2 regions of the Microcystis panniformis FACHB-1757 genome follow, and region 2 is predicted to be linked to the other one. Evidence: predicted binding sites of a transcription regulator. Region 2 holds the regulator's gene; the other holds the start of a gene.
What was found. Region 2 encodes NtcA, which controls nitrogen genes in cyanobacteria. Its sites were predicted from a motif close to TTTGTANCNNNNGNTACAAA; they were not measured.
Positions count from the first base shown of each region.

Region 1: VL20_RS19460 (SAM hydrolase/SAM-dependent halogenase family protein) is a predicted target of NtcA. The motif match lies at 3,179-3,198, and genes of this name have one in related genera.

Region 1 is NZ_CP011339.1:4,064,681-4,069,970, forward strand. Features, by position in the region: gene VL20_RS19445 (CBS domain-containing protein) at 1-375, opposite strand, end outside; gene VL20_RS19450 (Uma2 family endonuclease) at 537-1,103, shown strand; gene nadC (carboxylating nicotinate-nucleotide diphosphorylase) at 1,175-2,023, shown strand; gene VL20_RS19460 (SAM hydrolase/SAM-dependent halogenase family protein) at 2,331-3,128, opposite strand; gene pirA (arginine synthesis PII-interacting regulator PirA) at 3,263-3,424, shown strand; gene VL20_RS31875 (hypothetical protein) at 3,929-4,093, shown strand; gene VL20_RS19465 (GNAT family N-acetyltransferase) at 4,086-4,541, shown strand; gene VL20_RS29535 (hypothetical protein) at 4,595-4,780, opposite strand; gene VL20_RS19470 (PP2C family protein-serine/threonine phosphatase) at 4,855-5,290, shown strand, end outside.
Region 2 is NZ_CP011339.1:5,463,751-5,469,040, forward strand. Features, by position in the region: gene VL20_RS25695 (hypothetical protein) at 1-209, shown strand, start outside; gene VL20_RS25700 (UPF0175 family protein) at 353-631, shown strand; gene fabI (enoyl-ACP reductase FabI) at 780-1,556, opposite strand; gene ntcA (global nitrogen regulator NtcA) at 1,771-2,448, shown strand; gene VL20_RS25715 (DUF3084 domain-containing protein) at 2,456-3,943, shown strand; gene VL20_RS25720 (Uma2 family endonuclease) at 3,957-4,541, opposite strand; gene VL20_RS25725 (Uma2 family endonuclease) at 4,622-5,197, opposite strand; gene VL20_RS25730 (ATP-binding protein) at 5,244-5,290, opposite strand, start outside.

The DNA of each region.
Region 1 (5,290 bases), 1.4 Mb from region 2:
ACGCACATGACGATCATACATTAACGAGGCCGCTTCTTTCAAAGGGCGATCAGCCGTGATACTAATAGGTTTATCGGTCATTACTTCCCCCACGGTTTGACCGAGAGCTTTATGGAGTAATTTCTCGTGACGGCTAGGATTTTGTAGATAGATGACGCTATCGAGGAGCATAATGTAAGGAGGAGCTTCTACTCCCGTTTCCTGCCACATAAGGTCAGTTTCGGAGATAACCCCAATCAGTCGCATATTGTCATCCACCACGGGTAAACCGCTAAACCGCTTTTCGGCCAAAATCTTCACTGCTTCGGACAGAGAAGTGTTAGCGGTGACGGTGATGGGATTGGGAGTCATGATATCGGCAACTGTTTTCGTCATCTTAGCGACCTGCGACAATAATGCTTTCTCTCTCCATCTTATCATTAGGGTAATCAGTCGCCGCTTAATTATGACTATTCTTCAATCTTTGGCTGAGAAAATGGTATAACATAAAAAGGAAATGGGATATTAATTTAGTTAGTTGACAAGGAAAAAGAAAAATGATCGCTCAACCTCAATACCCAGAAAGAATGACCCCGGAAGAGTATCTAGAATGGGAAGCTACACAGGAATTGCGCCATGAATACATTGATGGGGAAATTATCGCCATGACTGGGGGTAGTCTGCCCCATAATGATATTACCTTGAATTTTTACACTGCTTTAAGATTTCATCTCCGTCCGCGAGGCTGTCGAGTCAATGTATCTGATGCGAAAGTACAAGCTAATAATAGTCGTTATTTTTATCCCGATTTGGTGATTAGTTGCGATTTTAGGGATAGACAATCTCGTAATTTTATTCAACATCCACAAGTGATTATTGAAGTGCTTTCCCCCAGCACAGGAAACTATGATCGCACTAAAAAGTTACAATATTATCGTCAGATTCCTAGTTTACAAGAATACGTTTTAGTCGATCCTGAATCGATCAGTGTTGAGGTTTATCGTCGCGGTGAAGATAAAATTTGGTTTTACTGCGCTTATAGTCAAGGGGAAGAAATTATTCTATCTAGTCTCGATTTTCACTGTGCGATCGAGTTAATCTATGAAGGGATAAGTTTCGATTAAAGAAAGTTTACAAAAATGTCAAACATTCCTAGACTTAAAATAAATACGTCCCGATTGTTTCGATAAATTCTATGTTACCGCCCCTATTAGTTCTTGATCCCTTGTTAGAAAACTGGTTACGAGAAGATCTCGGTAGAGGCGATCGCACCACCCAAGCAATTTTCTTCGGTCATGCTAAAATCGGTCAAGCTAGTTGGATTGCCAAGGAAGCGGGAGTTATTGCTGGTTTACCCGTAGCTGAAAGAGTTTTTCAACTACTTAACCCCACTATTCACTTTACCCCCACCGTTGCCGAGGGGGAATTCTGCCCCAAGTCTAAAGTTATTGCCGAGATAGAAGGTTCCTTCGATGCGTTGTTAATCGGGGAAAGAGTCGCTTTAAATCTTGCCATGCGCTTGAGTGGGATTGCTAGTGAAACTCGCAAATATGTGGAGAAAATTGCCGATTTATCGACAAGATTGGTGGATACTCGCAAAACTACCCCCGGATTGCGAATTTTAGAAAAATATGCCTCCGGTATCGGTGGCGCTATTAACCATCGTTTGGGGTTAGATGATGCAATTATGATTAAAGATAATCATATTCAAGCAGCCGGCAGCATCGAGGAAGCAGTGCTTCGTGTACGGCAAAATATGCCCTATCCTCTCACAATTGAGGTAGAAACCAGTCAATTAGAAGAAGTGAATCAAGCTCTGCAGCAGCAGGTAGAGATCATTATGTTAGATAATATGGATTTAGAGATGATGCAAACTGCTGTGGAGATGATCCGCAATTTTAATAGTAAAACCAAAATAGAAGCATCGGGAAATATTACCCTCGATCGCATTCGCAACGTTGCCGAAACAGGAGTAGATTATATTTCTACTAGCGCCCCGATTACCCGTTCTACTTGGTTAGATATCAGTATGAGAATTGATTAAAAGGCTATATCAGTTATCAGTTATCAGTTATCAGTTATCAGTTATCAGTTATCAGTGAACTTAAAACGGTTCTTCGGTTTGTGTTATGCAATAGACGGGGGTTATAAGGGATGAAACCCTTATAGAGAAACATCTTAGGCAATTTTTGTCAATTGTTTTTGATCTAGAACGAACTAATCAATTAAGTCTCTTGCCAGATAAGGATTTAGTGGATTTATGCCACCCGATCAAACTATATCAAGTAACTAAGAACCCTTAAAACTCAAATCTGATCGGTGATCACTGATAACTGATCACTGATCACTGATCACTGACTCCTATCTATTCTAACCTCGATCGCATCGCCAATATTTAGGTGTAATTGCTTTTGGGCGCTCCCACTATTGACGGCAATTTCTAACCCCCCGTGACTACCGATAAAAGCGACTATTTCCCCCCAAGGAACATCACTGTAGGTGTTTTTTGTGGGGATAATTTTTTGTCCTAACTGCACTGACCAATTTTTTCCTTCTAGGAGATAATCGGGAATATTGCTGATTAAATTGCCGAAAATGTCAATATATTGAATTTGACCCCTGATTTTATCTTCCTCGATTTGCGGAACAGCGATCGCTAATTGTTGCAAGCTATCGGGATCAATCATCTCACCTAACATTTCTAGGGGTACTCCCCGGGCCAAATAAGCGGCCACAGCAGCAAAAATATCCCGACCGTGAAAAGTCGTGCTAGGGTTAGGGGTGCGCCAATAGGAAGAATTATTGAGATTAACGGCAGATATAGCGGGAGATTGGCTTAAAATACCACTAAATAAACCATTATCTGGCCCGACTAAATAACCACCGGCAAAACGAATCCCTACCCCGCGTCTTTTGCTTCCCACCCCTGGATCTATAACTGCCAGATGAATAGTGCCTTGGGGAAAATATTGATAGGCATTCAGGAGGACAAAACGACCAGCGTAAAGGTCTTGGGGCGAAATTTGATGATTCAGATCGATCGTGCGAGCATGGGGGGCAATTCCCGCGATTACTCCCTTGATAATGCCCACATAACCGTCCTGTAGTCCAAAATCGCTAGTAAGGGTTATTAGTGCCTGTTCCGTCATTGACTTGTCCCTAGGGTTGCCAACACCGTTAATAAATCTTAACGCCAAATTCAGTAGCTAAAGATACAGTTTACCAAGGAGAATGTTATGATTTAGATATAAGGTAAGTTAAGTCGCTCAAAAGTCTGTCCATCATGAACAAAAATCGTCAGCAAGTCCTAACACAAGCCGCCGTCGCTCATAGGGAAACACTCCGCAGAAATTTACAACACCGACTGGAAGTGGCTAGAGCGCAGGGAAATGAAGCTTTAGTGCGTCAATTGGAAGCAGAGGCGGCCTATTTGCACCTTCGTTAGATTTAATCGGTGTTTAGTCATCGGAAATTTTGGGTCTGAAACCCCGCCGTTCTAGGTTGGCTTTACGTTAGAATTAAAAGGCCAGTCTCGAAAACCAAGTGGACGGCGCAGCACCTTGAAAACTCGGCTTAGGGGGTTCCGACCAGAAAAGCTTGGCCGGGTAAAAAGTCGCGCGCAACAAGTACAAGAAGCTATAGGCGGTCAACGTACCGTGGGACACACGGAATCGGGCTTCTGAAATGGGGCGAAAGTCTGTGGACTCTGTGTAAGACAGTACATGGTTTTTTAACTGTGGTATGCGACGGTGGTGGAAGCAGAAACTTAAATCGTGAGGTTTAGGAATCGCCGCCCTAAAAGTGCGGCGAGGATGTCAAAGTCTAGTTGTCGGTTTCTAGTGATCGGTATGCCGATCACTTTTTTTTGGGTGAATTTTTTTTTAATTGCTGATATCTTAACTGGCAATCCCTAAAATAGAAGGAACAGCAGTGTAGAGATCAAATAATTATGGCTTTTTTTCGGCAATATATCGCCCCGCTCCTGACTATCTTAGTGTTTTTAGTTGCTCTGGTTGCCACCGGCATCCGGATTTTTTTACCGGCAGATTTAGCGGCACCAGCTCCGATCGAGCCATCCCTGGGCATAATTTTCTTTTATCCTTGGCATGGCTAACCTTCCCGAAGATTATCGGCTGCGACTGGGCAAAATGGGCGATCGCTATCTACTCATTAATTTTCTCACCCGCACCTATGAAGAATTTTTTCCCGAACAAAAAAACCTCTCCCATCTAGCTGATACAGTCAGACAGTTTTTTGGCCTCGATACTCCCCTGTGGATCGTCGAAGGACAACAAACGGCGATCGCTTGTCTCTGGATGGGGAGCGCCGTCGATCAGGTGACAGGCGATCGCTATGGTCATATTTTCCTGATTTACGTCGATCCCCAGCATCGTCGCCAAGGTATCGCCACCGCACTAATCGATCGAGCTAAGGATTGGGCAAAAAGTCGCGGACAAACCCGCATCGGTTTACAAGTCTTCATCAATAACGACAATGCTCTCAATCTCTACCAAAATCTCGGCTTTCAAACTCGCTCTTTGCTGATGTGGAAAAATATTTAGAAACTGTTAGGAGTCAGGAGATAGGAGTCAGTTATCAGTTATCAGTTATCAGTTCACTGTTTACTGATCACTGAAAAGCTCCCCACTTCCCCACTTCCCCACTTCCCCACTTCCCCACTTCCCCACACCCCACACCCCACACCCCACACCCCAGACATACCTATAGAGATGGCACTGTCAGCATTAATTATTCTCGATCGAGCGACAAAGGTTAAAATTTGGGAAACACTGGAATACACTGGCAGTCATCGTGGATAAAAACACGCTATTTTATTAACCTATACTAACCGCGCTTTAGGAGTCAGCAGTTTTCATGGATTCCGTGACAACCCTCCAATGTCAAAACCTAACCTGTCTATCCCCGAACGCTCTCACTAATAGATTCTGTGAAAAATGCGGTACTCCTTTAGTTAAGCGCTATTTATGGATGATGGGTGATTGGGTGAGAACCTATTATCATGTTGGCGAGCTAATTGATAATCGTTATTTGGTCAAACAACCACAAATTGTTCTTGATACTAAACCCGCTCAAGCACCCCAAGCACCGGAAGAACCTCCTAGCTGGCTCTCCCTCTACCTAAAATTGTTACCCTTCCATCTCCACATTCCCCAAGTCTATGGCTATATTCCCAGTCCCGATGAACGCTTGAATATGGACATCTGGCTGTTGGAATACGGCACTATTCCCCTCGATCAAACGGGAGAATTAATATATCCGGAACTATTGCCCACTCTAGCCGAGGTTTGGT
Region 2 (5,290 bases):
ACAATAAATCTTATCTAGAAATTCTTTTCGTTTCTGGGTTAACTTTGTGGACTGCATTTACCCTATTTAAGGTGGTCTATAAAGTGTTAACCGATGAAAATTTTCAGAAATGCCTTGGTTCGGATAGTCAAATCCCTCTTTTGCTAGGTGCTGTTGTCGGTATCTATATTTCTATTAACGAGATTCGGAAATTATTTGAAGCGAAGTAATAGAAATGCCAGCTTTATCCATATCCAAAAGTTATACTAAATCCTGTTGAGAAGGTATAGAATAGGCGTTGGGTTTCATGCTTTAACTCAACCTAAGTTCTATAAACATTATCAGTAAACCCCAAAAAAAAGGAAGCTAAATCATGAAAATTACTATCGATATTCCCGATGAATTGCTTCAACATTACAACTACAATAATCTTACCCGTGAAATTTTAGAGGCTTTGGTGGTGCAGGCCTACCGAGCGGAAAAAATCACCAGTGCCGAGGTCGGAAGTATTTTAGGTCTATCTTCTCGTTGGGTGGTGGATGCTTTTTTGAAAAACCACGATGCCGATTTACATTACGATGAAGTCGATCTAGACAGCGATCGCAAGACTCTTCAGCAACTTCGCAACAAACACGATCATAGTCTTTTATGATAGTCGTTTCAATTAAATTGAAGATAGATTTCGCCTTTGATACCCCCTTGATCCTAGGGTTGATTCATAGTAGGGTTGATTCATGAATCAACCCTACTACCCTTAATAAGGGGGGCGCTGATGATTTTTAACACCTACCTACTTAAAACTACATTCCCATAATTTCGTAACCGGAATCTACATAAATAATCTGACCGGTAATACCACTAGAAAGATCACTGGCTAAAAAAGCGGCCGTATTTCCCACCTCAATTTGTGTCACGGTGCGATGTAAAGGAGCGATTTCTTCCACATGATGGATCATATCAAGAATTCCCCCCACGGCCGAAGATGCCAAGGTGCGAATTGGACCGGCGGAAATACCATTAACTCGGATCTTTTGGCCACCTAATTCCGCGGCTAAATAGCGAACACTCATTTCTAAACCTGCTTTTGCCACCCCCATTAAATTATAGTTAGGAATTACCTTGACACCGCCGAGATAGGTAAGAGTGATAATACTTCCCCCTGCCGTCATCAAAGGTTTAGCTGATCGCGCTAGACGGGTTAGGGAAAAAGTGCTAATATCTAGGGATTTAGTGAAAGCTTCCCGAGGGATGGCGGTAAAATCGCCCGTTAAACCCTCTTTATCGGCAAAAGCGAGACAGTGAATCAAAATATCCAGTTTACCCCATTTTTCCGCCACTGTAGCGAAAGTATCTTCTACCTGTTGGTCATTTTGGACATCGCAGGGGACATAAAAAGCGGGATTAAGTTCATCGGCCAATTCTCGCACTTTTTTCTCAAAGCGGCCTTTTTCGTCGGGGAGATAGGTGACACCGATATTTGCACCAGCTTGATGGAGTTGTTGGGCAATTCCCCAAGCGATCGAGCGATTATTGGCAATTCCTGTCACTAGGGCGTTTTTTCCCGTTAAATCTAACATAGTTCTCGTTTCTCTTACAAAAATCTCCCCAATAGCCGACCCCAGCGAGATTCGGTATAATAGGGATACAGATAACGGGGCAGCAATGATCACCCCTCCCCCATTGTCTGGCAAAAAGCGCCCAAAACTTTTCCCAGTTTAGGCAGCGGTTATGTTTAATAGAGGTGACACTCGTTGCATAATAAAAACAATTTTCCCCTTTTTTGGATGTGAGATGGACTTATCCCTAATACAAGATAAACCCCTAGCAGATGTGTTCCGTCGAATCGGCAGCGGCAATTTCCCCCCGGTGGTGGAATTGTTCGAGCGTGGCAAAACGATCTTTTTCCCTGGAGATCCCGCCGAAAGAGTCTATTTTTTGCTGAAAGGAGCCGTTAAGTTGTCGCGAGTCTATGAAGCGGGAGAAGAAATTACCGTGGCTCTACTGCGGGAAAATAGCGTCTTTGGTGTGCTATCCTTACTCACCGGCCAGCGATCGGATCGTTTTTATCATGCCGTGGCTTTTACTCCGGTAGAATTACTCTCGGCCCCGATCGATCAGGTAGAAAGATCCCTCCGCAATAATCCCGATTTATCAATGTTGATGCTGCAGGGTTTGTCCTCGCGGATTCTGCAAACGGAAATGATGATCGAAACCTTGGCTCACCGGGATATGGGTTCACGTTTGGTCAGTTTTTTGTTAATTCTCTGTCGTGATTTTGGGGTTCCCACCACCGATGGCATCCGGGTGGATCTAAAATTGTCTCACCAAGCGATCGCAGAAGCGATCGGTTCTACTCGCGTCACTGTCACCCGTTTATTGGGAGAGCTGCGGGATCAAGAAATGGTCTCAATTTACAAGAAGAAAATTACCGTCCATAATCCCGTCGCTCTCAGTCAACAATTTACTTAAATTCTGGATGACTAGCGCTTATATTTTGGTTTTGGCCATCGTGGTTTTAGGTGGTCTGATAGCGGCGGTTGGCGATCGCATAGGGAGCCGTATCGGTAAGAAAAGGATGCGTTTATTTAATCTGCGTCCGAAACAAACCGCAACTTTAATGACGATTGTAACGGGAATTTTGATCGCCGGCTCCACTTTAATTGTCTTGTTTGCTTCTAGTAAATCCCTGCGTCAAGGGGTTTTTGAACTGGATCGTCTTTTAAATGAACGTCGTGCCGCTATTAAGGATTTAGAAAGTCAGGTCAGAAAAACCACCGAACAAAAAAATCAGGTGGAAAAGGCTTTAAAAACAGCTAAAAGTGAACAGATAGCTGTGCAGAAACGTCTAGAGGTTCTTAACAAAAATTATCAAGCTTCGCGTCAACGTTTGCGATTAGTTTCGGGACAGTTGGAAAAGTTTCGGAAGGAAGTGGCTAATTTAAATAATGAACGAGTTATTTTAACTAATCAAAAGGCACAGTTAAGCAGTCAACGGGATCAATTGTTCCAACAAAAATCAATTCTTTCTAGTCAGATAAATCAACTACAAACCACCGTTAAAGTTAGAGATAAAGAGTTGGCTAATCAACAAAAATTATTAACAACCAGACAAGCGCGACTTCAACAGTTGGAAACCCAACAAAAAACCCTACAGCTAGAAATTGATCGCCGGGATCAACGCATTGGAGAACTTGATCGATCGATCGTCGATAAAAATTTAGCTTTGGAACAGCGTGAGGGAAAATTAAAAGATTTAGAAACCCAAATGGCTTTTCTTAAGCGGGAAGTGGAAGTTTTAGAACAATACTATCAAACCTATCAAGAATTGCGGGAAAAACAAATCGCTATTTTCCGGGGACAGGTGTTATCTTTTGGAGCTTTTCGTATTGTTGATCCCCAAGCTATTGTCACCGTTATCGATAAGTTATTGCGGGAAGCGAATATGAATGCTATCCGTGCCACCCAACCGAATCAGCCTAATTTTGACCAGCGTTTAGTTAAGATCACAAAAGCACAGGTAGAACAGTTAAGTCAACAATTACAGGACGGTAAAGAATATGTGGTGAGAATCCTTTCCGCAGGTAATTATGTCTTAGGAGAAACCGAGATTCGTGTCTTTGCTGATGTGGTTCCCAATCAAAGAGTTTTTGAGGAGAAACAGGTAATCGCTGCCGTTTCTATTGATCCGCAAAATATGACAGAAGAAGACCTGCAAAAGCGTTTAGATTTACTCTTAGCTTCGGCTCAATTTCGCGCTAGAAGTGCGGGAGTTTTAGGGTCAATTCAAGTGGAAGATGGTTTATTAACTACGGTAGTTAACTTTATCGATCAAGTCAAAAGGTCGGGTAATTCTATCGAGACACTTGAGGCAGTTGCTGCTAGTAAAACTAATACATCTGGACCCTTAACTTTGCGTTTGGTAGCGGTAAAAGATGGTAAAATTGTTTTTAGTACGTCCTCTTAAAAGATAGCTAAAGTTAGGAGTTGAGATTAAAATCAATTCCTTCGTAAATATCGACAAGATTTAAGCTAATTCCTAAAGAATCTAGGGATATAATTCCCCTTGCTGGGGTGTATTCTTGCAATAACCAATTATTCTCTGAGGTTTTGCTATAGGATTCTATTAGTATCTCCCCTTGACTGACGAGAAGATATTGGTTTAATTGGGGTATAGAACGATAATAACGAAATTTATCACCCCGATCATAACTAGAGGTAGAAGGGGATAAAACTTCGATAATTAGGCAGGGATTTAAAATTTCATCGTTGCGATTATCACTAAATAATGGTTCCCCGGCAATAATCATTAAATCTGGGTATAAACCGCGATTATATTGGGGTATCCATAGTCGCAAATCACTGGGAAAGACTTCATAAATAGTTTTCCTTAAAGCATTGTCTAACAAGCGAATTAAATTGCGTACCAGTCGATTATGATTGATGCTTCCCCCTGTCATCTCGATAATTTCTCCGTCGTGATATTCGTGTTTAACCTCGGCTATGGTTTCTAAATTACGATATTCTTCTAAGCTGAGGGTTTTGGTAGGAGATCGAGTTAGCATTTTCTCTGTCACAGAATTTTTAATCCTCCTGATTATAACCTAGATCACAGAAAAAAAGGTTATCATTCATAAATTATTCCTCAATTAAAATCAATTCCTTCGTAAATATCGGCAAGATTTAAGCTAATTCCTAAAGAATCTAGGGATATAATTCCCCTTGCTGGGGTGTATTCTTGTAATAACCAACTATTTTCTGATGTTTTGCTATAGGATTCTATTAGTATCTCCCCTTGACTGACGAGAAGATATTGGTTTAATTGGGGTATAGAACGATAATAACGAAATTTATCACCCCGATCATAACTAGAGGTGGAAGAGGATAAAACTTCGATAATTACACAGGGATTTAAAATTTCATCGTTGCGATTATCACTAAATAATGGTTCCCCAGCAATGATCATTAAATCTGGGTATAAACCGCGATTATATTGGGGTATCCATAGACGTAGATCGCTAGATTGAAGACGATAATTAGTTCCTCTTAAAGCTAATTTTAGCAGGACAATAAGATTAATGAGAATACTATTATGATTGATGCTTCCCCCTGTCATCTCGATAATTTCCCCGTCGTGATATTCGTGTTTAACCTCGGCAATGGTTTCTAAATTACGATATGCTTCTAAGCTGAGGGTTTTGGGAGGAGATGAAGTCAACATTTTTCTAGATTAGAGCTTCTTTTATTTAATCATAACACAATTAATGCTACCCATTTAATTCTAATTCCCCTTGGAGAAAATCAATAAATTGTC